Regions from separate parts of the Streptomyces sp. NPDC006879 genome, predicted to be linked through region 1. Evidence: riboswitches for the same ligand, from Rfam matches in the RefSeq annotation. Region 1 holds a riboswitch; each other region holds the start of a gene.
What was found. A riboswitch is a leader RNA that binds a small molecule or an ion and turns the genes downstream of it on or off. The one in region 1 is predicted to bind cyclic di-AMP.
Positions count from the first base shown of each region.

Region 2: it holds a riboswitch for cyclic di-AMP, as region 1 does, so the genes downstream of both, ACFYMC_RS18315 (transglycosylase family protein) here and ACFYMC_RS12950 (M23 family metallopeptidase) in region 1, are expected to answer to the same signal.
Region 3: it holds a riboswitch for cyclic di-AMP, as region 1 does, so the genes downstream of both, ACFYMC_RS21305 (transglycosylase SLT domain-containing protein) here and ACFYMC_RS12950 (M23 family metallopeptidase) in region 1, are expected to answer to the same signal.

Region 1 covers NZ_JBIAGC010000013.1:16,758-23,111, reverse strand. Annotated here, with positions in the region: gene ACFYMC_RS12970 (hypothetical protein) at 1-293, opposite strand, end outside; gene ACFYMC_RS12965 (hypothetical protein) at 1,350-2,156, opposite strand; tRNA gene ACFYMC_RS12960 (tRNA-Met) at 2,606-2,679, shown strand; gene ACFYMC_RS12955 (PP2C family protein-serine/threonine phosphatase) at 2,796-4,010, shown strand; cyclic di-AMP (ydaO/yuaA leader) riboswitch at 4,198-4,331, shown strand; gene ACFYMC_RS12950 (M23 family metallopeptidase) at 4,382-5,524, shown strand; gene ACFYMC_RS12945 (aldo/keto reductase) at 5,575-6,354, shown strand, end outside.
Region 2 covers NZ_JBIAGC010000023.1:12,212-18,565, reverse strand. Annotated here, with positions in the region: gene ACFYMC_RS18325 (septum formation initiator family protein) at 1-328, opposite strand, end outside; gene eno (phosphopyruvate hydratase) at 471-1,757, opposite strand; gene ACFYMC_RS18315 (transglycosylase family protein) at 2,033-2,773, opposite strand; cyclic di-AMP (ydaO/yuaA leader) riboswitch at 2,776-2,947, opposite strand; gene ACFYMC_RS18310 (transglycosylase family protein) at 3,233-4,342, opposite strand; gene ACFYMC_RS18305 (cytochrome P450) at 4,458-5,729, opposite strand; gene ACFYMC_RS18300 (globin domain-containing protein) at 5,857-6,354, shown strand, end outside.
Region 3 covers NZ_JBIAGC010000031.1:12,969-19,322, reverse strand. Annotated here, with positions in the region: gene ehuB (ectoine/hydroxyectoine ABC transporter substrate-binding protein EhuB) at 1-429, opposite strand, end outside; gene ACFYMC_RS21310 (ATP-binding protein) at 713-1,993, opposite strand; cyclic di-AMP (ydaO/yuaA leader) riboswitch at 2,865-3,049, shown strand; gene ACFYMC_RS21305 (transglycosylase SLT domain-containing protein) at 3,053-3,862, shown strand; gene ACFYMC_RS21300 (DMT family transporter) at 3,953-4,861, opposite strand; gene ACFYMC_RS21295 (PLP-dependent aminotransferase family protein) at 4,966-6,354, shown strand, end outside.

The DNA.
Region 1 (6,354 bases):
GGGTCCTGGGACGAGACTTTGAAGGGGAGATCAGGACCACGCTTCTGACTGCCGTCAGCCGCCTTGGTGACGGTTGGCTTTACTGACACGGGTTGACTGGCCAGGTCGACGTCAAAGGGCCGTACATCGATCCCGCTGCCGCAACCCTCGGCATCGATCACCTGGCCAGTGGTCGGGACAGATTCGGTTGTGATCACGTCAACGCGCACACCCGTCACAACAATGCTCTGATCGGTCTTTGCTTGCAGCGTGACCGGGGCGGAGACGACCTCACCCCACTGCGGGTCCGCCACCGGCACCCCCTCGGCCCTGAGTGCGTCGGGCTTTGCCTTCAGCTCGGAGCGGCTCCGTGCCGAGTAGCGAGGAACGCAACCATCCGGCCCGCTGGAGTAGGCCTTCAGGCTCGGCGGCTCCGTGAACAGACCCGAGAACCAACCCCACCCCCCGGGGACTGCGGTGGCGACTATGACCATGATGGCGGGAAACACTACGGCCGTTACCCAAGCCCTCTTGTCCTTCAGCGGTGAGCCGCCCTCACCCTCGGTCTGATTGTGCTGAAGGCCGCGCAGTCTGCGCACAGCCGGACCCGTCACGCGCCTCAGCCGCGGTCCCGCCATGGCTATCCCTCCCCTGGTTGGTCCAGGGGACAGATCGCAACCGATCACGGCAACGGCCACCCCCTGTTGCCGGTCGATTCGACTGGCATTCTGTCAGCCGATCTTGCACGCGACAGCCTCTTACTGAGGGCTAGTCAACCCGCAGTGTGTAAATCACTCGTGGGTGGCGCCTCGGCGGTCGGGCGCCGGTCCGCAGGTCGCGGTCCTGCCTTCCTTGGGGCCGGGGTCAGGAACTGGCGGAGTAGGAGATCTTGGGGCCCACAGCCCCTCGTCGTGTCGGGCAGTAGTGCAGGTCAGAGCGGCTGTGTGGTGAGCCCGGTGTGAGCCCGGACGCCTACGGACGGGGTGTCACGGGCCGGTGGTGGGGTGGCCGGGGTACCTGTCCTGACCAGCCGGAACGGCATGGGCAGGAACGGGGCCCCAGCCGACATCACTCCGGCTCCTCGACTTTTAATCCGTTGGTTGTCGGTTCGAGTCCGACATGGCCTACCGCTCGCAGGAGTGAGGAAACGTCCTCTGACCTGCGCCTCAGCGCCCCATCCGGTTTCGACCGGGTGGGGTGCTTCGCCGTTGCCGGGACGGGCGTTGGTCGGATGCGAGCCCGGGATGAGTGAGGCGGTACGAACAACTCGCCGCTGGGCCAGCCTCACCGCGGCCCTGCGGTCGCCGGGCCGCGGAGGGCAGGGCGAGGGGCGTCGTGCCGTGGCGCAGGCGGGTGGGCGCCACAGTGGATCAGCGCGTTGTCTGTTTCAGGAGAGCGGAGAGCGGACGTCGGGGGAGGCTTCCGAGCCCCATGACGCGATAGCCGGCACCACCGTTGTCGAGTCTGATGCTTCCCGGCTGCCCTTCGGACACCCAGTCCACCGTGATGGAGAAGCGCACGTCTCCCCGAACTGACGGGAACTGAAGTTCGAGCTGCTCCGGATCCTTGGCTGAGACCTTGAACGGGAAGCCGGGGTTCCGCAGCTGACTGCCATCGGCCCGGTGGATGACCGCCGGCTTCACTGATACGGGCCGACTGGCCAGGTCGACGTCAAAGGGCCGTACGTCGATCCCGCCGCCGCAATCCTCCGCGTCGATGACCTGCCCCGTGCTCGGGACGGGTCTGGCGGAGATCACGTCAACGCGCAGGTCCGTCACCACGATGCTCTGGTCGCTCTTGGCCTGCAAAGTGACCGGAGCGGAGACGACCATGCCCCATCGTGGGTCCGCCACGGGCACGCCCCCGGACCTGAGCGCGCCGGGCTCCACCCTCAGTTCGGAGGTGCTCCCTGCCCAGTAGCGAGGGACGCAACCGTCCGGCCCGCTGGAGTACGCCTTCAGGCTCGGCGGCTCCGCGAACAGGCCGGAGAGCCAACCCAATCCCCCGGGAACCACGGCGGCGACCATGACCATGATGGCGGGGAACACCACGGCCGTTACCCAAGCCCTCTTGTCCTTCAGCGGTGAGCCGCCTTCACCGCCGGGCTGATCGTGCTGGAGGCCGCGCAGTCTGCGCGCGGCCGGACTGGTCGCCCGCCTCGGGCGCGGTCCTGTCATGGGCGTCCCTCCCTGGTCGGTCCGGGAGGCAGACTTCAGCCGATCACGGCGACGGCCACCCCGTGGTGCCGGTTGCATCGGCTGGCATTGTGTCAGTCGATGTCGCACGCCGCTGCCCGTACCGCCCGCTGTCCGCCGCACGGTGCCTCCATGGCCCAGGGGGTGCCCCGACATTCCGGCGTGGGTCCGTCGGTTCCGGTCCTGCGACCTCGGCTCCGGGGGCAGGACCGGGCGGAGGATCCGGGGGTCGCAGGACCCTCGTCGTGCCGGTCACCAGTCGGCTCGGAGTGGCCATGGCGGGGGCCTGATGTGGGCTCGGACGCCGGCGGACGGGCGTCGCCGTTGACTGGTTCGATCACCCGCGCGCACGGGTCACGGCGGATCCGGCGCCCGGTCCGGGCAGGCTGGTAAGAAGCACTCCGGAGATGCCGTAAGCTTGTGTTCAACGACGCGGGGTGGAGCAGCTCGGTAGCTCGCTGGGCTCATAACCCAGAGGTCGCAGGTTCAAATCCTGTCCCCGCTACTTGAAGACCAGGGCCCGAATCCATCTGATGGATTCGGGCCCTGGTCGTATCCGGAGGTACTCCGATCGGCGGGCCAGCGCTCGCTGGCCCGCCGCGCTGGGCACAGCCTGGACTCATGGCGGGGCAGCCGGTGGGCCACACAGCGGATGCAGCGGGTGCGGACACCAGGCTGGGTGCCACCCGGCGTTTCGTACGGCTGCTACCGCCGCTGTTGATCTGCTTCGGCCTGCTCTTCGCCGTGCTCACACCCGCCGACTTCACCGGTTCCCCCTTCTTCTCCGCTGCTCCGCTGGTGGCCGCTCCCTTCTTCGGGATGGGTGCCACCTTGATCACGGGCGGGACGGCTTGGGGCATCTTGGTGCTCCTCCACCTGCATCAGGGCAGCGCTCTGCGAATGGAGGCGGTCACCGAGCTCCTCACGGTGCTGACCGTCGCCGCTCTGGCGGTGCTCATCAACCGGGTGGTGCGCCGTGGTGACCGGCAGTTGGCCTCGGCCCGCGGGGTGGCGGAGGTCGCGCAGCGGGCCGTCCTGCCGAAGCCGGCGGAGCGGTTGGGTGGCCTGGAGGTGGCCGCGAGGTACGAGGCGGCGCATGCGGACGCGTTCATCGGCGGGGATCTGTACGCCGTGCAGGAGACACCGTTCGGCGTCCGGCTCGCGGTCGGTGACGTGCGGGGCAAGGGCCTGGACGCGGTGGAGGTGGTCGCCGTGGTCATCGGCGCCTTCCGGGAGGCCGCGGAACAGGAACCCGACCTTCAGGGGGTGGCGCGGAGGCTGGAGCGGGCGTTGGTCAGGGAGCGGGCGCGGTACTCGGAGTCGGAGGCCGCCGAGGGCTTCACCACGTGTGTGCTGGCGGAGGTGCCGCGGGAGGAGCTGGTGGTGCGGTTGCTCAACCGTGGCCATCCGGAACCGCTCCTGCTCTACGCCGACGGACGGTTGGACCGTCTGGCACCCGAGGAGCCGGCGCTGCCGCTCGGCCTGGGGGAGTTGGCGCCGTTGCCGGGCCGGGTGGTGGAGTGGCCCTTCCCCGCTGGGGCGATGTTGCTGCTCCATACCGACGGCCTGACGGAGGCTCGTGATGCTGGGGGAGTCTTCTACGATCCGGCCGAGCGGCTGCGGGGTCGGATCTTTCCGGGGCCGGACGGGCTGCTCTCCGCGTTGATCTCCGATGTGCGGCGGCACACCGGTGGTGGGACCACGGACGACCTCGCGTTGCTCGCCGTGGGGAGGCCGGGTGCGGGGCAGCCGGTCAAGCGGCGGACGGTCGCTGTGGTGGCTGGTGATGAAGGGGGTCGGTCCGGACCGACCCCAGGGCAGCGCTGGAAGCGGTGAGTCCGCTCTGCTTTGGGGGATTTGATCCCGCGCTTCGCACACTCCGTAGCCGCCTCGAACCTCTTCGCATTCCAGGGTGACTTCGGGTCAAACCTCATTCTGGTTACGGCTTGGAATCAACCCCTTGCTTCTATTAACGTTCGATAACGCAGCGCGGTTGTCTCAGCCGTCGCAAGAGACGGCACCGTGCGCGTGCGCGCCGAATCCCACAGGGGAACCGGGGAACCACCAACTTGGGGTGAATCGGGTCGTACTGGCCTGTAGGAGACCTTCCTGCTCCGAACCCGTCAGCTAACCCGGTAGGCGAGAAGGAAGGGAAGGACCGCCTCGTGTCGTCCAACTGGTCTGCCTCCGCCGCTGCCGAGGCGCTCATGACTCCCCCGTCCGCGGAGCCCGTAGCGGTCGGAGAGCTCGTCGCCCGTGACGGGATCGGCGAGGAGGGCGGCGTCGAACTCGGGGCTGGCGCCTGGGGCGAGTGGAGCCCGACCGAGGACTCGGTCCGCCCCGTCCGGGGGCGTCACCGGGTGGTCAAGCAGCGCGGCAGCCTGGTGCGGAGTTCCACCGTTCTCGGGGTGGGCGTCATCGCGGCAGTGGGTGCCGGCGGCATAGCCACTGCCCAGGACAAGCCGCCGGTGTCCATATCGCTGCCCACGGTGGGCGACCTGATCGGCGGCACCGGCCTGGGTAAGGACGAGGACCACGCGGGCGGGGCGACCCGGGCCGAGGGCGCCCTTGAGGAGCGTGCGGCGAGTGGCCAGCAGGCGCCTGCCGTGGTGGAGGCTCCGCTGACGATGGCCGGGGTCACCGTCGAGCAGGCGGCGGCGGGACAGAGCGATGCGGGCGAGGTGTTGCGTGCCCGGATCCTGCAGCAGGCCGAGCAGCAGGAGGACTCGGCTGCGGCTGCGGCTGAGGCGGCTGCCGCGGAGGCCGCGGCGGAGGCTGCCGCGGAAGAGGCCGAGCAGCAGCGCCAGGAGGCCGAGGCCAAGGCGGAGGCCGAGCGCCAGGAGGCCGAGCGCAAGGAGGCCGAGCGCAAGGAGGCTGAGGCGAAGGCCAAGGCGGAAGCCGAAGCCAAGGCGAGGGCCGAAGCGGAGAGGCAGGCCAAGTCGGCCAAGGCGGCCTCGGGTTACTCCCTGCCGACGTCCGCCTACACGCTCACCGCCCACTACGGCACGGCGGGCTCCATGTGGTCCTCCGGCCACCACACCGGCCTCGACTTCGCCGCCCCGACGGGGACCCCGGTCAAGGCGGTGCACGGGGGGAAGATCACCTCGGCCGGTTGGTCCGGTGCGTACGGGTACCGCATCGTGCTCCAACTGCCGGACGGGACCGAGGTCTGGTACTGCCACCTGTCCTCGATGTCGGTGACCGGCGGCAGCGTGGGCGCCGGCGAGACCATCGGCCGGGTGGGTGCCACCGGAAACGTCACGGGCCCGCATCTCCACCTCGAGGTCCGGGTCGGCGGCTCCACCAATGATCCGCTGGCCTGGTTGCGGGGCAAGGGACTGAGGGTCTGACTTCGCCGGCGGTCGGAATACGAGTGATCCGTTGGAAGTTGAGTGATCATATGACCACACTTCGCCAGCTTGGCTCCTCCGACCTCCACGTCTTCCCGCTCGCCCTCGGCGGCAACGTCTTCGGCTGGACCGCAGACCGTGAACAGTCCTTCGCCGTCCTCGACGCCTACGCCGCCGCCGGCGGCAACTTCGTCGACACCGCTGACGTCTACTCCTCGTGGGTGCCCGGCAACGCGGGCGGGGAATCCGAGCGGATCATCGGGGAGTGGCTGGCCGCCCGCGGGAACCGCGCGGAGGTCGTCGTCGCCACCAAAGTCGGCGCGCACCCCCAGTACACGGGACTGGCGGCGAGCACCATCAAGGCAGGCGCGGAGGAGTCGCTGCGCCGCCTGGGCACCGACTACATCGACCTCTACTACACGCACTTCGACGACCCCTCCGTGCCGGTGGAAGAGATCATCGGCGCCCTCGATCTGCTGGTGAAGGAGGGCAAGGTCCGCGCGATCGCCGCCTCCAACCTGAGCGCCGAGCGCCTCGCCGAGTCCCTGGCCTTCTCCGAGCGTGAGGGACTCGCCCGGTACGTGGCCCTGCAGCCGCACTACAACCTGGTTTCCCGAGACACCTACGAGGGCCCGCTCGCCGAGACGGCCGCCCGCTTCGGCTTGGCCGCCGCGCCCTACTACGCGCTGGCCTCCGGTTTCCTCACCGGCAAGTACCGCCCGGGCGCCGAGGTCGACTCGGCCCGCGCCGAAGGTGCCGGCAAGCACCTTTCCACTGAGCGGGGGCGACGTGTGCTCGCCGCCTTGGACGGGATCGCCGAGACCCGCGGC
Region 2 (6,354 bases), on a different contig from region 1:
GGAGGTGTTCGCGCGCCTGTCGCTCCACGTACGCCGGGTCCTGCCAACGGGCTTTCTCGTCCCGCAGTTCGGAGAGCCGCCGGCGCGCCTGGTCCGCTTCCCGCTGCTGCTCCGCGATGTCGGAGCGCTGCGATACGTACTGGCGCATGGGGTAGGCCAGGGCGACGACCAGCGTGCACAGGACCAGGGCGAGCAGGGCCGCCCGTCCGGTCAACCGACTCCTGCGGACCTGACGGCGGGACTGCGAACGGTAGACGTGTGCCGCGGTCCGTTCGCCGAGCTGCTTCAGCCTGGTCGCGGTGGAGAAACGGTCCCGGTTCCCGGCCATGCGTCCCGCCTCCCTGGTGAGCACACTCGAAGCCCCTGCGCCTTCGCTCCGCCGGAGGACCTCAGGAGCAAAGGGACGTCCCCGCACACGGTACGGGACCGGATGCGGGGACGTACGGAGGCTGCAACCCCGAAAGCGGTGATTAGCCCTTGAAGCGCGGGAAGGCCGAGCGACCCGCGTACACCGCGGCGTCGTCGAGGATCTCCTCGATGCGCAGCAGCTGGTTGTACTTGGCCACGCGCTCCGAACGGGCCGGCGCACCGGTCTTGATCTGGCCGCAGTTGGTGGCGACGGCCAGGTCAGCGATGGTGACGTCCTCGGTCTCGCCGGAGCGGTGGGACATCATGCACTTGAAGCCGTTGCGCTGGGCGAGCTCGACCGCGTCGAGGGTCTCGGTCAGCGAGCCGATCTGGTTCACCTTGACGAGCAGGGCGTTGGCGGAGCCCTCCTCGATGCCGCGGGCCAGGCGCTCGGGGTTGGTGACGAAGAGGTCGTCGCCGACGAGCTGCACCCTGGTGCCGAGCTTGTCAGTGATGACCTTCCAGCCGGCCCAGTCGTCCTCGAACAGCGGGTCCTCGATGGAGACCAGCGGGTACGCGGAGACGAGCTCCTCGTAGTACTCGGTCATCTCGGCGGCCGAACGGGACTGGCCCTCGAACTCGTACTTGCCTTCCTTGTAGAACTCGGAGGCGGCACAGTCGAGGGCGAGCGCGATGTCCTTGCCCGGGGCGTAGCCGGCCTCCTTGATGGCCTCAAGAATGAGGTCCAGGGCGGCGCGGTTGGACTCCAGGTTCGGGGCGAATCCACCCTCGTCGCCAAGGCCGGTGGACAGGCCCTTACGCTTCAGGACGGCCTTGAGGGTGTGGTAGACCTCGGTACCCCAGCGCAGCGCCTCGGAGAAGGACTCGGCGCCGATCGGCGCGATCATGAACTCCTGGATGTCCACGTTGGAGTCGGCGTGCGACCCACCGTTGAGGATGTTCATCATCGGAACGGGCAGCAGGTGCGCGTTCGGGCCACCGAGGTAGCGGAAGAGCGGGAGGTCCGAGGCCTCGGACGCGGCGTGGGCGACAGCCAGCGAAACACCGAGGATGGCGTTGGCGCCAAGCGAGCCCTTGTTGTCGGTGGCGTCCAGGTCGAACATGGCCTGGTCGATCAGACGCTGCTCGGTGGCGTCGTAGCCGACGAGCTCCGGGCCGATCTGCTCGATGACGGCGAGGACGGCCTTCTCGACACCCTTGCCGAGGTAGCGGTTCGGGTCCCCGTCGCGGAGCTCGATGGCCTCGAAAGCACCGGTGGAGGCGCCGGACGGCACGGCAGCACGGCCGGTGCTGCCGTCGTCGAGGCCCACCTCGACCTCGACCGTGGGGTTGCCTCGGGAGTCCAGGATTTCCCGGGCTACGACGACGTCGATGGACGGCACGAGCATCTCCTTCTGGGATGTGACGCTGGATGTGCGGTGGCGTGATGGCCTTGCGGTGGCCTGCCGCCTAGAGCCTAACCGCCTCCGGGAGCTCGACCGCCCGACTGCCCGACCCCTGGACAGAAAAAGGGGTCAAAGGCCTCCTTCAGAGGGCAAAGAAGACGGCCGCAGAAGGGTGCCGAGGTCGAGACAGAGCTCCGCCCGGCACGCGGGGACAGCCGTACGTGCCGGGCGGGAGGAGGCGGGGCCGCGGCGGACTGACGGCCGCGGCCGGCCAACCCCTAGCTCAGGTGCAGCATCTGACCCGGGTAGATCAGGTCGGCGTCACTGATGACGTCCTTGTTCAGCTCGAACAGCTTCTGCCAGCCCCCCTTGACGCCCTTCGCCTCGGCGATGGTGCCCAGGGTGTCGCCCGACTTCACCTCGTAGGAGCCGTCGCCCTTCTTGAAGCCCTGCGCCGTGGCCTGCGGGCGGGTCTGCGAACGGCTGGTCGGCGCCTGCTCGCTGCGCACCGGAGCGCTCTTCTTGACGGTGGTGCTCTTCTTGACCGTGGTGCTCTTCTTGACCGTGGTGCTCTTCTTGACCGTGGCCTTCGGAGCGGCCTTCTTCGGGGTGGCGGCGGGCTTGGAGGCGGAGGAGCCCTTGTATGCGGAGTTCGACAGGCCGACACCGCAGGACGGCCAGGCGCCCTTGCCCTGGCCGGCGAGGACCTTCTCGGCGATGGCTATCTGCTGGGACTTGCTCGCCAGGTGCGCGCTGGAGGCGTAGGCGGTGCCCCCGTAGGCGGCCCAGGTGGACGGCGAGAACTGCAGGCCGCCGTAGTAGCCGTTGCCCGTGTTGATGGACCAGTTGCCACCGGACTCGCACTGCGCGACGCGGTCCCACTCGGATGCGGTGGCGGCGTTCGCGCTACCGACGGCCATCAGCGGGGCGGCGACGGCCGCGCCGGTGACGCCGGCGAGGGTGACGATACGGGTGGCCTTGGACGGACGGCGATGCTTGCCCTTGCCCGAAAGCTGCATGGAGGTCTCCTCACCGACGCCTACGAGGTGAGCTGTCGGGTTCGGGCCAATGAGTTGCCCGGCCGAGCGTCCTAGCGCTCGGCTTCACCCCTAGCCGGTCCCTGACCACCTTTCAGTGGTCGGTCCCGGCGGAAACCTTGGGTCCCCCGCTCCTGCCTTCGGCGCTTGACGCGACGACTGTTCCCCCGTCCGCCGGCAGGACTCGGCGTGCGGTCGAAGGAGCCCGCGGTGGCGAGCGGTTCAGACCGTAGACACAGCCACTACCGATCTTCAATATCGGACAAGCTAGGAAAAACGCCCAAAACACCTAGCAGAGAACCGGCATTTACGCAGGTGAGGGGCGGAATCACCACACTCCGCCGAAGGGGCGCGCCAGTTGGGTGGAAGAGACTCATGTCTCACTTACGCGAACCAGGACATTGACCCACGCATCGGAGAAGCGGCGCGCCCCAAGTATCCCTATTTGCCGCTCAGATCGAGGCTCTGGCCAGGCTTGATGAGGTCGGCATCGGAGCCGATCACCTCTTCGTTCGCCTGATAGATCGCGGTCCAGCCACCCGCGACTCCGTGCGCGCCGGCGATATCCGTCAGGTTGTCGCCCGGCTTGACCGTGTATGCACCATCCGATGCCGCGTCAGAGAGCGCCCCGGCGGATGCACCAGAGGACTCCTCGGCCGGTTCGCCACGATGCTTGCCCGTCCCGATGGCCACAGCGGGGTCCGCGGCCGTCACTCCTGACGCGCCAGCCACGGGCGTCACGGTCGAGCCCTCGCCCACCACGCCAGGGGTGACGGGCACCTCGGGCCCGGCAGGCGTGGCGGGCGCGAGGCTCGCTGCGGGCGTGGTGGGGGCGCCCGGCGTCGCGGGGGTGGTGGGAGCGGTGGGGGTCGCAGGGGTGGTGGGAGCAACGGGGTTAGTGGGAGTGCCCGGCACCGTGGGAGTGACGGGAGTGGTGGGAGTGGTGGGAGTGACGGGAGCACCCGGGGTTGCCGAGGCGTCCGGCAGCTCGGGAGTCGCGGGCGCGGACGGCGTCACCGGGGCGGAAGGGGTTGCCGGGGCGGAGGGGGTGGCCGCGGGCTGCTCGGGCGCCTTCTCGGGCTCTTCCACCGGAAGGGAGTCCGCGGGACGAATCGGCGCCGGGGCGATCTCCCGCTTCTCCGTCCCGAGCCCGGGGTCCACATCAGGCTTGACGCTGTCCTTGACCAGTCCCGCGGGGCCTGAACACTGCGGCCAGGCCGAGGGGCCCTGAGCCGCGAGGACCTTCTCCCCGACGACTATCTGCTGCGAACGGCTGGCCAGATCGGCGCGCGGAGCGAAGTCGAGGCCACCGTTGGCCTCCCAGACCTCCTGGGTGAACTGGAGGCCGCCGTAGTAGCCGTTGCCCTGGTCGGCGCTCCAGGCGCCACCGCTCTCGCATTCGGCCACCTTGTCCCAGGTGGCCGCGTCGGCAGCCTGAGCGCCGGTGGCGGCGAGGAGCGGCAGGGCCAGCGCGGAGCCGGTGACTCCTGCGGTGACGACGAGCGCGGGGGCCTGACGGGGGCGCCGATGACGGCCATTCCCGGAGCGCATGCGGTTGCCTTTCGCGGGACTGCAGAGGACGTGGGGGCGAAAGTAGCGTCAGCCGAACACTTGTTACAAGTCGGTGCAGCTCAGATCACGCTCCGGTCACGATAGTGACGCTACGTCAACTCCTTTGTGACGTAACGGGCGTGAACTCCACAGGGAGTGTTCGCAATCCACGCATGATCAGCCCGCCCCGCCAACGCAGTTCGTCCGGATTGCCCCCAAGTCGCAAATCGGGTAGCCGGGTCAGCAAGGTGGCGAGCGCGGTCTGTCCTTCCAGCCGCGCCAGGGGCGCGCCGAGACAGTAGTGGATGCCGTGCCCGTACCCCAGGTGTTGGTTGTCGCGCCGGGACAGATCAAGGGTGTCGGGGTCCGTGAACCGCGCCGGGTCCCGATCCGCAGCCGCCAGCACGACCAACACCGGGTCCCCCGCCTCGATCCGCCGGCCGCCCAGAGTCAGGTCCTCGGTGGCGAACCGCCAGGTGGCCAACTCCACCGGCCCGTCGTAACGCAACAGTTCCTCGACCCCTGTCTCCAACAGCCCGCGCTCCCCCGCCGCCAACGAGTTCTGCAGGCGCAACCGCTGGTCCGGGTTGCGCAACAGCGCATAGGTGCCGTTGCCGATGAGGTTGACCGTGGTCTCGAAGCCTGCGAAGAGCAGGATGAAGGCCATCGCCGCGGCCTCGTTCTCCGTCAGGTGCTCGCCGTGGTCGCTCGCCCTGATCAGACCCGAGATGAGGTCCTCCCCCGGGTCGGCGCGCTTGCGGTGGATCAGATCGGCCAAGTAGGCGCGCATCTGCTTCACCGAACGGGCCACCCCGCCCCGCGGGCCGCCACCGTGCCGGATCATCATGCCGGCCCAGTCACGGAAGTCGTTCTGGTCCTCCCGCGGTACTCCGAGCATCTCGCAGATGGCGTAGATGGGCAGCGGGAAGGCGAACTCGTGGATGAGATCCGCCTCCCCCTTTGTAGCGAATTCATCAATCAGCTGATCGGTGAGCTCCTGCACCCGCGGCGTGAACTCGGCCACCCTCCGCGGGGTGAACGCCTTGGCCACCAGTCTGCGCAGCCGGGTGTGGTCCGGCGGGTCGATGTTGAGCAGGTGCGTCATCAGCTCGGCCTTGCGCTCACCGGGGATCCCGGTCTTGCCCTTCGCATGCGCAGGCTCCGCGTGATGCGCCGGATTCTTGCTCAACCGCTGGTCGGCGAGGGCCTGCCGGGCGTCCCCGTACCGGGTCACCAACCAGGCCTCGACCCCGCTGGGCAGCGTGGTGCGGTGCACGGGCGAGTGCTCACGCAACCACGCGTAAGCGGGATAGGGATCGGTTGCGAATTCCCAGTCGAAGAGGGTCGGGGCGGGGCCGGCCGCGGCTACGGGCGTCTCGTCATGCACCCGCCGACGGTATCCCGAAGCCCCGTGCCCCCAAGACTCACACCCCTATACACCCTCGAACCCACGACTGTCCGCAGATCAGATGGAGCTGGGCCATCGCTGAGATGTTGTTTCTACTTTCGGATCTGTGGATGCCAAGAACTTGCAGAGCAGCTTCGCAGTAGTGGAGAGACGGGCCGAGCACGCGGTCAAGTTCTTCTACTCACACCTCTTCTGGCATAACCCGGCCATCCGGGCCATGTTTCCCGACTCCTTCACCGACATGGAGCGGCAACGCGACCGCCTCTTCGCCGCCCTCACCCACGTGGTCTCCCGCCTCGACGACGAGACCCTGCTGCCCTACCTCCGCGACCTCGGCCGCGACCACCGGAAGTTCCTGGCCCGCCCCGAGCACTATGCGGCGGTCGGCGCCAGTCTGCTGGCCGCCCTCGCCGAGGCCTCTGGCGAGCACTGGAACCAGGACGTGGAAAAGGCCTGGACCGAGGCGTACTCACTGATCGCCGACGCGATGATGGAGGGCGCCGCCGCCGGCACCGACCCGCCCTGGTGGAACGCAAAGATCATCCGGCACCTCCAGTACGGATCCGACATCGCCGTGATCACCCTGCGCCCGGACCCCCCGCTG
Region 3 (6,354 bases), on a different contig from region 1:
CGTCGGGGAGACGAACTCCGGCTCAGAGAAGATCACTTTGGCGCAGCGTTCCGGTGTGATCGCCATGCCGGCACTCACCACGTCGAAGCGGTCCGCGAGCAAGCCGGGAATCAGGGCGCCGAAGTCCGTCAGGGTGGGCCGTAGTTCGGCCACGCCGAGTTGGGAGAAGATCTCCTTGTGCAGGGTGGGAGCCTGGCCCGCCAGTTGGTTGCCGTCCTTGAAACCGTACGGAGCTTCACCGGCGAAGCCCACCCTGACGAATCCCTGCTTGCGCAACTTCCCCAGCAGGTCGGCGTCCGCCTGCGGGCCACCTGTCCCGCTCTCGGTGCGGCTACAGCCGGTCATCAGCGCCGGAGCCAGGGCAAGGCCTCCCAGGAGCGTCGTGCCGGAGAGGAAACCTCTGCGGGACAGGGTCGTGCGCTCGGACATCTCGATCCCCTCGGTGAGTGGTGCCCCGTGGTCGAGGGGCCCGTTGGTGTCGGCGCGTACCCGGCGGTTCATCCCGCATGCTGGGGGACGCCAATCCTGAGTGATAGATCCCCCTTTGGGCGTGTCGCGTCGTCTATCAGCTTTCAGCATGTGTGGTCGTACTCGTCCCATCGGTCGACTGCGCAGCCCGGACAGCTGGCGGTGATCCGAGGAAGGTGTCCACCCTTGTGGCACGGCACATCTGACGCGGCGTGTTGATCCACCGGGTACCGAGGGACAGTCCTCACACGCGTCCGTGCCGCTCGATGTCCTCGTGGAACTCGGTGAGTGCCTGGTCGGTGAGTGTGGGGCGGGTGTCGGCCACGGCCTTGAGATAGTCCCCGGTGCTGGCCGGCTCGCCCGCCCGATCCACGACTTCCCGTTCGAACGCCGTGTGAGCGCCTTTGCGGGCGGCGAATTCGATATCCGCCGGGGTGAACATCTCGCTGGCCGCCACCAGGCGTTGGAGATCGACCCGGCCAGCGGCCGAACCCAGGTAACGCTGCCAGATCGCGGCTCGGGCAGCTGGGTCCGGAGGGCCGACGGGAATCACGTAGTCGAAACGTCCGGGGCGCAGGAAAGCCAGATCCAGGGATCTGACGGAATTGGTGGCACAGATCAACAGTCGGTCGTCATGGTCACGGAATCCTGGAATAAGTTTGAGGAGTTCATTGGTGACGCCGTGGCCGGGGTCGATGGCCAGACCTGACCTGGCCCCGGCGATCTCCTCGACCTCGTCGATGAACAACAGAACGGACTGCAGTTCGGCCAGATCCGCAAAGGTGTCCCGAAGCGAGGTGGCCAAGCCACCCGAGGAGCCCGCGGCGAGGCGGGAAGGGAAGATCTCCACGAAGGGCCATTCCAGCCGGGAGGCCACGGCTTTGGCGAAGCTCGTCTTCCCGGTACCCGGTGGGCCGAAGAGGATGACGGCTTTCGGCGGGGTCACTCCGTACTGTTCGGCGAGGGAACGCTCGACCAGGGGAAGCACGATCCGCCGTTCGATCGACGCCTTCTCGCGTTCCATCCCCGCCAGGGCGTCCCACAGTCCCGGCGCGAGCACCCTGCCGCCGAGTTCGGCGAGCAGGCCGGCGTCACTCGCACCGAGGTGCTCGACCTTCTCGTAGAACACCAGGCCGTCGCGGGAACGGTAGCCGCAGTTGTCCAGAGCCGCGGTCCCGGTTGCCCCCGGCGCCAGCAGGGCGCTGATGCGGCGCACCCCACGCACGCGCAGGCGCCGTTCGAGTTCGGCGATCAGAGCGCTGCCGACTCCACGGTTGCGCCAGGTCTCGGAGAGCGCGACCAGGGTGATCCAGGCCCGTTCCCCCTGGGCCTGGGCCACTGCCATGCCCACCATGTCGTCGCCGACCACCGCGACCACGGCGGGCCCGCCGGTCCGGGCGACGGACATCACCTCGGAAACCGGGAAAACGGCCGGGAGGTCCTGTGGCGCTCGGTCCTGGTCCCAGATCTGGATGGCGCTGTCCAGGTCATCGTCGTGGAAGTCCCGCAGTCGCCACGTCGGCATCGTCCACCCACCCTTGCCGGCAAGAGCCGCCGCCTGGTCGACAGGAGCGCGGCGCCTCGCCCCTCATTGTCCGCGCCCGCGACCGGACCGGCGAGCGGGGAGGGGAGGGCGGTGGCGGCCGGTGACGCGGCAGTCACTCCGCGGGTAGGGGTGCGTGGCCGGACGCGGGTGGCTGCCGCAGGTCGCCCTCTGTACCGCGCCGCGGGGCGGTACGGGTGACTCGGTCTGAATCCGGGCGTCGGGGCCCGACGGTCCGTGGACCAACGAGCCGTGTCCCTCGCGCAGTTCCGTGGCCCGGGGGTGGCACGGCATGCCGTGCCACTCGCCCCTGCTCGGTGTCGGCCGGTACCGACGCCGGTCCGGGCGAGGAGTTACGGGCTGTCAGTTGGGGCTGCCCGAGTGGAGGTTCGTGCCATCTCCCCGACGGTCGATCGCCTTCCCGCGACGGCTTCCTTTCTCGTTCTCCCATGCGCTCGCCGGGCCGGTCCTGCTCCGCGGCGGGGTGCGACGCGTTCTTCGGGTGATGGTGGGGGTGTTTCTGGGCGGCCGTCAAAGTCATCTGGGAATTGGCGAATTACTTTGAGTGGTTGATCGAAGCGCCCGTTTCTGCGGGGGTCGCTTTGGATCGTTATGCGCGCTTAATGGGCGATTTGGGTCGTTGTGTCTTGGGGTGTCAGGTGATTTGGGTCACGGCCTTGACGGTGAAGTGATCAATGGGTGTTCCGGGGAATCCGAACACTGAAAGGAGAGTTGAAAGTTTGATCTCCGGAAGTGATCTCGAATTCACCACCGGTTAGTGCTCGGCAGTGCTTTGCGGAGAAGATTTCCGCCTTGTTCTGCGAGCTGCGCTTCGCCTAATGTCACCGTCATTCCGGGTGGAACGCCGAGTCCTGCCGCCATCTGGAACCCCACACCCATACGGCAGGAGCGGGGGACCCAGGTAAGTCGCCGGTCCGCGATGCGGAACGGCTTGGGGTGAAGTCGCACACATGTGGCGGCCGGGCATCTTCAGCCCGAACCCGACAGCTCACCTCGTAGGCGATGGAGAGGAAATTCACCATGCCTGCAAAGGGTAAGCACCGCCGTACCAAGAGGAACGCCCTCGCCCGTCGATTCCTCGTAGCGGGGACGGGAAGCGCCGTACTGGCCCTGCCCGTGATGGGCGCCGCCACCGCGCAGGCCGCTCCGAGCAGTGCGGCCGTGCTGGCCGCTCCCAAGGCCGCGGTCGCCACCACGGCGGTCGCCGCCGTACAGGCCAAGGCCTCGACGGTCACCTACGCGGTGGTCGCGGGAGACTCCCTGTCGAAGATCGCGGAGAAGCACGCGGTGAGCGGCGGCTGGAAGCAGCTGTACAGCGACAACCGCGGCGCCGTCGGAGTCGACCCCTCGCTGATCCATCCCGGGCTTGAGCTCACGATCGGCGCCAAGGCCAAGGCTTCGGCAGGAGCCGGTGGCGCGATCGCCACGGTCGCCGCGGCCGGGACGACGAGCAGCGCGAAGGCGGTCACAGCGACCCAGACAGCAGTCAAGGCCGCGGCGAAGACCTACGCCAACAACCTCGACGGGTGGATCCGCGAGTCCCTGGACATCATGGCCAAGCACGGTATTCCCGGCACTTACGCCGGTATCCACCGCAACATCATGCGTGAATCCAGCGGCAACCCGCTCGCGATCAACAACTGGGACATCAACGCGCGCAACGGCATCCCCTCCAAGGGCCTGCTCCAGGTGATCGACCCGACGTTCCGCGCCTACCACGTGCCCGGGACCTCCTTCGACTCATACGACCCGGTCGCCAACATCACCGCGGCCTGCAACTACGCCGCCAAGCGGTACGGCTCCATCGACAACGTCTTCGGCGCCTACTGACGCACCCCTCCTCCTGCCGGCCCCGGACCCCGGGGCCGGCAGCGGCGTTCCAACGCCGTCCTGGCCTGCCCCGGCTCCGCGCGCCAGGCCTCATGAGCGGGCCGGACCCGCACCCACCCCTTCGCCCCTCTGCGCTTCGGATCCGCTCGGCCGAACCGGCGCCGAAGGGGCGATCGGCCGCCGCGGATTCCACAGCCCGACGGTGAGAGCGCCGACGATCACGAGCATGCCGAGCCACACCAAGGGCCCCGGCGCACCGCCACCGACCAGGGCGTCGGTCCCCGCCGCTGCCAGCGGAGCCGTCCCTGCCAGCAGTCCGGCCCGGTCCGCGCCGACGGCAGCGACCGTCCGGTACCAGAGCACGAAGGCGGCGGCCGTGACGAGGACCGCAAGGTAGGCGATCGCCACCGCGTCCCTCACCCCCAGCCGCGCCGCCGCCGAGGTCCCCTCCGTGCACAGGGCGAGGAGCGTGAACAGCAGCGTGCCCAGCCACACCGCGTGGATGGAAACCCCGAAGGCCCCGTGCCGGGCGAGCACCGGAACGGCAAGCAAGGTGAAGGCCGCCTCGCAGGCCAGGGCGAGGGCGGCCCACGCCACTCCGGTGCCATCGGTACGGCCCAGGCCCTCCACCAGCATCCCGCCGGCCGTCACCAGCACCGCGGCGAGCAGGACCCGTCTGGTGGGGCGCCGCCGCTGGAGCAGGGGGCCAAGGACACAGAGCAGCACCGGAACGCAGGCGACGGATACCGCGATGACCGCGGGTTCGGCGTGCGCGACCCCGCGGACCACGGCCACGTTGAACAGCACCAGCCCGGTGGCTGCGACGCCCGCCAGCCACAGCCACTCGCCGCCGCGCGGAAGGGTGAGCGTGACCCGCCCCAGCCGGGCCAGCGCGAGCAGCAGCAGAGCAGCTGACGCGTAACGGATGGCCTGGGCGGTGAACAGGGGCGCCGAGTCGAGGGTGCGGGAGGCGGTGACACCGGCTCCCACCAGCGCCATGCCCACGACGCCCGGACCGACACGACGCACAGGGGACGGGGGCGGTGCTGAGCAAGAAGTTGAGATCAGGTGCATGACCTCAACCTTGGGTAGACAATGGCCCTGTGAACAGGTCCAAAGATGAGCCGGTCAAAAGGTCCATAACTACGAGCTCGGACTTCCTGCAGCTGGACATCGGCCATGTCCCTCGCGGTGGTCGTGCCGACTGGCTGGCCGAGCAACTGCGATCAGCCATCGCAGACGGTCGTCTCCAGGTGGGCAGCAGGTTGCCCGCGACCCGAGTCCTGGCCGAGGAGCTGCACATCTCGCGTGGAGTGGTGACCGAGGCCTACCGGCGCCTGGCGGAGGACGGCCAGATGGCCGGTCGGGGCCGCGCCGGCACGGTGGTCCTCGCCGCTCCCGCGGCCGGTGCGCGCCCCGGAACGCCGGCGAATGGCGGCGCCGGCGAAGCGACCTCCAGCTTCCCGGAGGAGCCCTTCAGCGGTCCCGTCCGTGACGGAGTCGTCGAGGAACTGCGTACGCACCCCTGCCGGATCGACCTCTCTCCCGGAGTGCCCGACCTCGCGGCGTTCCCGCGGGCGGCCTGGCTGCGCGCCGAGCGGTCCCTCCTTGCCACCCTGCCGTCCGAGGCCCTCGGGTACGCCGACGCGCAGGGCACCTTGGAGCTCCGACGAGCCGTTGCCGGCTGGCTGGCCCGGAACCGGGGGATCCGCGCGGAGCCCGCCGAGGTGTGCATCGTGGCAGGCGTCGCCCAGGGGCTCGCGCTCCTCGCCCAGGTGCTGCGCACGGAGAGCGTCCACTCGGTGGCGGTGGAGGACCCCGGGTCACTCGGTACCCGGCAACAACTGGAGCGCGGAGGTCTTGAGACGGTCGCGGTCCCCGTCGACGGGGCCGGGATCCGGGTGGACGCCCTTCGTGGCAGCGGGGCCCCGGCCGTACTGCTCACCCCGGCGCACCAGTTTCCGACCGGGGTCGTCCTCGACGGAGCGCGGCGCCGAGACCTGTTGGGATGGGCGGCCGGCGGGGGGCTGGTCATCGAGGACGACTACGACGCCGAGCACCGCTATGACCGGCCAGCGGTTCCCGCGTTGCGCTCGCTGCTGCCGGACGGGGTCTGCTACGCCGGAAGCGTATCCAAACTGCTGGCCCCGGCTCTGCGCATCGGATGGGTCCTGGCGCCGCGCCGGTACGCCCGGGCCCTGCTAAGCGCCAAGCGCTACGCCGATCTGGGCAACCCCGTGTTGGCACAACTCGTCCTGGCCCGTCTGATGGACTCCGGAGAGCTGGAGCGCCATCTGCGGTTGGTGCGCAAGAGGCACCAGCGGCGTCGTGACGCCATGTTGCGCGCGCTCGCGAGGCACCTGCCCGGTGCCACCGTCCACGGCGCTGCTGCCGGACTGCACCTGACGGTCACCTTCGCGACCTCCTTCGATGACACGGAACTCGCCGCTGCCGCCCTCAAGGACGGAGTGAAGGTCCATCCGTTGTCCTGG